Regions from separate parts of the Pseudoalteromonas sp. R3 genome, predicted to be linked through region 2. Evidence: predicted binding sites of a transcription regulator. Region 2 holds the regulator's gene; the other holds the start of a gene.
What was found. The regulator sigma-54, encoded in region 2, starts transcription at its own class of promoters, with help from an activator protein. The targets are predictions, from matches to a motif close to GTTGGCACGNNNNTNGNNT.
Positions count from the first base shown of each region.

Region 1: the regulator sigma-54 is predicted to act here: its motif matches at 1,329-1,347, upstream of fliE (flagellar hook-basal body complex protein FliE).

Region 1 covers NZ_CP034835.1:3,114,478-3,118,405, forward strand. Annotated here, with positions in the region: gene fliF (flagellar basal-body MS-ring/collar protein FliF) at 1-928, opposite strand, end outside; gene fliE (flagellar hook-basal body complex protein FliE) at 949-1,290, opposite strand; partial or broken gene ELR70_RS18730 (sigma-54 dependent transcriptional regulator) at 1,521-2,932, opposite strand; gene ELR70_RS18735 (ATP-binding protein) at 2,929-3,928, opposite strand, start outside.
Region 2 covers NZ_CP034835.1:433,568-437,495, forward strand. Annotated here, with positions in the region: gene rapZ (RNase adapter RapZ) at 1-166, opposite strand, end outside; gene ELR70_RS06845 (PTS sugar transporter subunit IIA) at 179-634, opposite strand; gene hpf (ribosome hibernation promoting factor) at 637-924, opposite strand; gene ELR70_RS06855 (RNA polymerase factor sigma-54) at 950-2,458, opposite strand; gene lptB (LPS export ABC transporter ATP-binding protein) at 2,503-3,228, opposite strand; gene lptA (lipopolysaccharide transport periplasmic protein LptA) at 3,225-3,764, opposite strand; gene lptC (LPS export ABC transporter periplasmic protein LptC) at 3,754-3,928, opposite strand, start outside.

The DNA.
Region 1 (3,928 bases), 1.8 Mb from region 2:
CCGCGGGTAAATCCGGGTTAAAACGTTTCTGAGTTTCTTCTATCGCGCTGAAGTCCATGGTCAGGTCAACCTGTGCGGTGTACTTACCCAAGCCGACAACAGGGATCATGATACTGTCGATTTTTTCCAGGTATTCCTGCTCACGCTTACGTTCTATCTCATATTCTTTGCGAGAACGTGCTGCCAGAGAATCCTGAGAGCCAGAGTTAAGCAAACGGCCATTCTGATCTGTCACTGTGACACGTGCTGGTGTTAATCCCTGTACCGCAGAAGCAACGATGTCAACAATTGAATCTACTTCTTCACTATCCAGTGTCCGACCACGCTTAAGCGTTACGACTACAGTCGCTGACGGTTGTTTTTCGCGTCGTGCAAATACATTCTCTTTTGGAATAGCCAGTAGAACTTTAGCGCGGTTAATATCCTGCAGTTCTTCAATGGTGCGAGCCAGCTGTTGCTCACGGCTGTGCTTAAGACGCTCACGCTCCAAACGTTGACTCACGCCAAAGCCCATATCCTGCATCAGAATATCAGTGCCACTGCTAGGTGCCTGGCTAAATCCATCACGGGCCATTCTCAGCTTGATGTCTTGATAATCTGACTCAGCCACCATGATGGTGTTACCATCCAGTTCATATTCAATTTTCTGTGCATCCAGAAAGTCCAGCGTCTGAACCAGCTCTTCGGTAGGATATTGACCTAACGGACGCATATCTGGCTGACGTGCCCAAATAATAATAAAAATCGCGATTGCCAGACAAATGGCCAGTGCTATCACCAAGGTAACCTGGCGGAGCATATCAACACCGCTCAAAGCACTAAAGTAGCCCGATTTTTGCTCTTGTTGCGTATCTGCTTCACCACCTGCGCCGGGAACTGTTTGTCCATCAGCAAGTGCCAGATCGGTTGATTGATTAGTAGCCACGATTACTCTCCGCTAAACTCTGATTATACTGGCATGCTCATGATGTCTTTATAAGCTTCTATCAGCTTATTTCTGACCTGTACTGTAGCATCAAATGCCACTGAAGATTTGTTCTTGGCAATCATTGCTTCAGCAAGTGATACACTGCGGTCACCCATTTCAACCGCGGTTACCTTTTCTTTGGCGTCACGTTGTAACCCCGCGACCGTATTAAGAGCATCACTGAGTAAATCACCAAACTGAGCGCTTGATGTAGCTGCCGTTGCCTGAACTGGCAGCTTGTTCGGATCCTGTGGTCTAACACGGCCGGCCTCTGAGGCCATAGCCTGCATTTCCTGATAAAGTCCGGTAGATTGAATTTTCATGGTCTGGCTCACTTTGTGAGTTGTACATAACCATTACAAAGCACAAAGTGTGCCAATATAATTCAATTAAATTTCAATCACTTAGGTGAGTTTGTGAAAGGTCGGTTTTTTGACAGCGGGGTAATTGTGCGATCTTATCACCAAAAAGGCTCCAGTATCCGGACATATTCAATGCCCGGACAATGGAATTGTATACCAATTTGCTTAATTCAGTGGATTTGGTATTCCACTTAGGCTGGGACAGGTAAACCCAGATCACGCATTCTGGCGAGTTTATATCGAAGCGTCCTGGGGCTTATCCCCAGCAACTCGGCTACATCCTTACGTTTGCCATTACACCGGGTCAGTGTGTCCAGAATGATTTGATGCTCTTTGTCCTGGAGTTCTTCTTTATAACTGAGCCCCTCAGCATCTTCATTATTAACATTAATGGCAATTGAACTGGCATCATCAGCATCGTTGCGCGCTGGTGTAGGAGCCTGATCAACAGGCTGCTGCAGTGTGCTTACTGATCGCGGTGAAAAGTTCTCAATAAAAATGTCGTCAGCAGTGATCTCCGTGCCCTGCTGCAAATCAAGGCACGTTGTACCACATTATCCAGCTCTCTGACATTACCCGGCCAACGATGACTAAGCAACTTATCCTGCGCGCATTGTGATAACACAGGTGCCAATTTGCCGGATTTGTCACAATGGCGCTGTAACAGGTGCTCAGCAAGCGGGACAATATCCCCACCACGCTCCGCTAGTGGAAGCCAAGTCAAAGGAAAGACATTCAAGCGATAGTATAGGTCTTCTCGGAATACGCCATCATTGACGGCTTCTTTAAGATCTCGGTTACTGGTTGCCAAAACTCTGACATCCAGTTCAATGGTCTTTCTGCCACCCAGGCGTTCGACTTCTCTTTCCTGTAATACCCGCAGTAACTTGGCTTGCAAGCCCAGGTCCATTTCGGTGATTTCATCAAGGAGGATAGTGCCTTTCTGCGCTTGCTCAAACTTACCCGGGCAAGCTGCAATAGCGCCAGTAAACGCCCCTTTTTCGTAGCCAAACAATGTTGCTTCAAGCATATTCTCAGGGATAGCGGCACAGTTAATTGCCACAAACGGTTGCTCAGCACGATCCGAGCGGTCGTGGATATAGCGTGCAAGTACTTCTTTACCAGAACCGCTAGGGCCCAGTACCATCACACTGGCATCAGAGCGCGCTACTTTTTTGGCTAACTCCAGCAGCTCGAGGCTTTTACTGTCAGCAACCACCGGACCTTCAGTTTCTTTCTCTTTCTCCGGCATATAACGGCTGACCATATTCAGTAACACCTCAGGTGCAAATGGCTTAGCCATATAATCAATTGCCCCCAGACGCATGGCTTCTACCGCGTCATCTATCGTGGCATAGGCGGTCATCATCAACACAGGTAGCTCAGGGTAATTGAGCTTCACGGTTCTGAGCAGATCCAGGCCACTCATAGCCCCCATTTGTACATCGCTGACCAACAAGGAAAATACCTGCTCTTTTAGCAATATAACAGCCCGCTCAGCGCTATCTGCTTCGACGCACTCAAACCCAGACATTTCAAGGGTGTCTATTAGTGCTTCGCGCAACCCGGCATCGTCTTCTACAACCAGAATCTTGTTGCTCATACGGCCTCCTGTAATGATGAATGTTCGCTGGAAATAGGCAGTAACATGCTAAAGCATGCTCCTCCGCTTTCATTATTGATGACGTCGACCCGACCTTTGTGAGAATGGGCGACGGAGTTCACAACAGCTAACCCCAAGCCAGTGCCCTGAGATTTAGTTGTGAAAAAGGGTTCAAATAATTTGCTTGCCTGGCTCAAGTCAACACCAGGTCCATTATCGGAAACACTGATGCGAACAGTGTCTGTGCCAGGCTCTCGCTGAGCGCAAACCTCTATCTTGGCACCCGCACCAATATGTTGAACACTGTTGTGGATCAGGTTCTGAATAGCACTAGCCAGCGCTGTTTTATTGCCCAGTATTTCGATGTCCGGCTCGGGGAGTTCAACAGCTAACTGTGCTTTATGTAGCAACACCATAGCATCTGCTCCCGTTTTGACTTCACTCAACAACTGCTGCATTGACACACGTTCAATTACCTGTTGCTCGCCACTTTTTGCGAACAACAACATATCATTGACCTGATTTTCAAGGTCTTTCAGGCGAGACATCAGTTTAGTGTGAAATTTATCTCGAGACTGAGCCGGTAGTTTACTACTGCCCAAGTTGGCACCATACAGCATGGCTGCAGATAAAGGTGTGCGCACCTGATGAGCCAAAGATGCAACCATCTTACCCAGTGCGCTCAGGCGCTGCATATGTGCAACTCGTGCCTGCAGACGTCTGGTTTCGGTTAGATCAGTCATCAGGATCAACTGGCCGGGTTCCGGTGTTAGTGCTGTAATATCAAGCTTGATAAGGCGCCCATCTTTAAGGGAGACTTCATGGCCATCATCCTGTTGTGGACTAAAAGAGCGCTGGATAATGTTGAACCACTTTTCACCTTCCAGTGGTTCGCCCAGCATATCAATTGCTATCTGATTAGCTTTGGCTATCATGCCCTGACCATCCAGAACCACCACACCCGCAGGCATGGTATCAACCAGATGACCCAACCAA
Region 2 (3,928 bases):
CCACGCTTACGGCAATTTTATCATAGCTGTCTGACACACTGCGCACTAAAGCGGGCAGCAGGTTGACAGGGATATTATCGGCGCAGTAGTAACCCAAGTCCTCCAGTACGCGAAGGGCGACCGACTTTCCCGAGCCAGAACGACCACTGACAATAATTAGCTGCACAAACACTCTCCGTTAGTTGTCAAACTCTTCAATTATCGAGAATAACTCCTGATCATCGTGAGCTTGCCTGATACGTTTACAAAACACCTTGTTTTTAAGTTTATCAGCGATTGTTGCCAAGGTCTGCAAATGTTGTTGATTTTCTCCTTCCGGTACGATGAGTGCCACAAAAATGTCGACGGGTTGATTGTCGATGGCATCAAAGGCAATGCCTTGTTGATTCACGAGGAGCATAGCGACTACTTTATCGATCCCTGAAAGGCGACCGTGGGGTAATGCAATCCCTTTGCCTATTCCTGTGCTGCCAAGTTTTTCTCTACTGAGTAGGGCATCCAGGATGTCATGGGCATTGCTATCAGGCAGCTGGCTGTGAGCCAACTCGCTGATGTATTCTAAGATGCGTTTTTTGCTATTAAAAAGGACCGCAGCTTTGCTGCAGTCCTGTGAAATCAATGAGCTTAGTTTCATGATTAGTGTCGAGTTAGCTTCTCTTTGTGCTTAATCACTTGGCGATCAAGCTTATCGATAAGTCCGTCTATTGCGGCATACATATCCCGGTGCTCGGTTGAGGCGAAGATCTCCCCCCCGTTCACATGTAATGTGGCTTCTGCTTTTTGAATGAGCTTTTCGACATCTAGGATTACATGCACGTTATTGATGTGATCAAAGTGCCTTTCTAGCTTCGCAAACTTGTTTGTTACATAGTCTCTTAACGAATCGGTGATTTCTACATGTCGACCAGTTAAATTTAGTTGCATAAGCATTTTCCTTCTGTAGTTACGTCTAAATCAAGCTTTTACGCTGATTCGACGGTGGGATAGCCAAAGACTCTCGGTATTTGGCAATTGTACGTCTAGCCACTTTGATCCCTTGATCTGCCAATACATCCGCAATTTTGCTGTCACTTAATGGCTTAGCTGTGTTTTCTGCGGCAATTAGCTTTTTGATCAATGCTCTGATTGCTGTCGAAGAGCATTCTCCTCCGTTTTCAGTGCTGACATGGCTTGAGAAGAAATACTTCAACTCATAAATACCGCGTGGCGTGTGCATATACTTTTGCGTTGTTACACGTGAAATCGTGGACTCATGCATGTCGACCATTTCGGCCACATCATTGAGTACCATCGGCTTCATTGCCTCGGGGCCATGTTCAAAGAATGCCTGTTGTTGTTGCACAATGCAATTGGTAACTTTCAATAAAGTTTCATTGCGGCTTTCGAGACTTTTAATAAACCATTTTGCCTCTTGCAAGTGCGAGCGGATAAACTGGCTGTCAGTGCTCGACTTTACTGAACGGGACATTGCAGCGTAGTGATCGTTTACTCTGATCTTCGGCATAGAGTCCGGGTTTAGTTCAACAACCCAGCGACCTTTCACCTTTTTGACCGAAACATCCGGGATTACATAGTCGGCCTCTTCTTGCACTATGCTGGCGGCAGGTTTTGGATTAAGACTGTGGATCAGGGTCATGACTTCTTTAAGCTCAGCTTCTTTGAGCTTAGTCTTTTTCATCAAAGTTCGGTAGTCACGACTTGCGAGTAGATCGATATGTTCTGTCAGAATTTCTTTGGTTTGAGAGAGCCAGGGAGTGGCAGAGTCAAACTGATTGAGCTGGATACACAGACACTCTTGCAAGCTGCGCGCAGCAATACCGACGGGATCAAATAATTGAACACGTTTTAGTACTGCTTCGACTTCATCCAATTCTATCAGTTCTTCATCATTATCCTGATTCATGCTCTCAACAATGTCTTCGCAGCTGATAGTCAGCAGACCTGCATCGTCAACGGCTTCGACTATTGCCAGGGCGATGGCCCTGTCAGTTGGACTAAAGGGGGTGAGCTCTAGTTGCCACATCATGTATTCTTGCAGCGTCTCTGTGGTTTTACCCTGATAGATGGTTTCATCTTCAGGCATAGGGCCTGAGCTGCTTGCCGGGGCGGCACTGATGTACTCATCCCAGGTGACGTCCATTGCCAGATCGTCACTCACAGTGTCTTTGTTTAATGCAGCATCGCTGTCTTGTTCGTAGTCACTGACAGCCGAGTCCTCAAAGCTGTCATTATCATTGGTCGCATGTTGTTCTAACTCAGTATCCGATTTGGACTGTGTTTCATTATCGTGTGATTCAGACTCACCTTCTTCCACTTCCAACAAAGGATTGCTATCAAGCGCTTCTTGGATTTCTTGTTGGAGATCTAGCGTACTCAACTGTAACAGACGAATAGCCTGTTGCAGCTGTGGTGTCATTGTCAGTTGCTGCCCCATGCGCAGCTGTAGCGATTGCCTCATGTATCTCTAACAATCCTTTTTGTTATTTACTTCTAATCTTATAACTATAGCCTGAATTGCTCACCTAGGTAGACATCCCGCACGGTTTGATCGGCCAGAACATGCTCCGGGGTGCCTGCTGCTATCAGTTCACCATGTGACACTATATAAGCTTTCTCACAGACGTCCAGCGTTTCACGTACATTGTGGTCGGTGATCAGCACGCCTATGCCGCGGTTTTTTAAGTGTTCTATAATTTTCTTTATATCTAACACCGAAATGGGATCAACGCCAGCGAAAGGCTCATCCAATAAGATAAATTTTGGATCTGCCGCAAGGGCACGTGCAATTTCTACCCGGCGACGTTCACCACCCGACAAGGCCATGCCCTGGCTATCCCGAATATGCTGGATATTAAATTCATCTAATAACTCGTTGAGGATGACTTCCCGCTGCTCTTTATTGAGCTCCTTACGGGTTTCCAAAATGGCCATCAGATTCTGATAGACGGTCAGTTTGCGAAAAATAGAGGACTCTTGAGGCAGGTAACCAATGCCTAACCTTGCCCGGCTGTGCATAGGCAGCAAGGTAATATCTTGATCATCAATGTGAATGCTGCCTTTGTCACTGGGCACCAGGCCGACGATCATGTAAAAGGTCGTGGTTTTACCTGCACCATTAGGGCCAAGGAGGCCAACAATGCTGCCAGCTTCAACGCTCAATTCGACGTTTTTGACAACTTGTCTGCCTTTGTAGCTCTTGGCCAGTGCTGTGGCTGTTAACTTGCTCACGGATTACCCTTCTTTTGTGAATTTTTACTGCTCTCTTTTTCGGGTAAAAGAATGGTTCTTACACGATTTTTCTCTTGATCGCCCCGTTGCGCGCTGATCAGCTTTTTCTCCATATCATAGACTATGGTTTGTGCGCTGATTTTCTGACCCGCCTGACTTATTTCTGCTCCGCCTTTGATGGTCAGCATACGGTTTGCCACATCATAACGTACTTCTTTGGCGGTTGCTTTTAGTAGTGAGCCATCTGCCTGGCGCTCTTGAAACACCGCCGGGCTACCTGTAGCAACCAGCAGCTGCTTGTTTTTACCCAGCTCTTCTCTGCGATGGACCTCGAGACGATCTGCCAAAATTGTTCGGTCACCATGGATGATTTCAACATTCTCTTCAAATACGCCAATGTTGGTTTGCAATTGGGCCAGCTGAGTTCCCGAGCTGATAATGACCTGGTCGGCTACCGTATCTTCGGCATAAGCGCTTGGATGAAAAGCACTTAAGGTGCACAGAAGGAACAGGGAATAAGTTAATTTATTGCTCATAATAAATCGTTTTAGTGTGGTTGATGAGTTCAATGATTTCGGTATTGAGATCGGCCACCAGGCCTTTACCTGAAATCGTTAAGTTGGGCCCGGTAATTTCAACCGGATGTTCAGAGCGCATGTGCTTTTCATTTATATCGACCTGTACATGATCGGCGTTGATA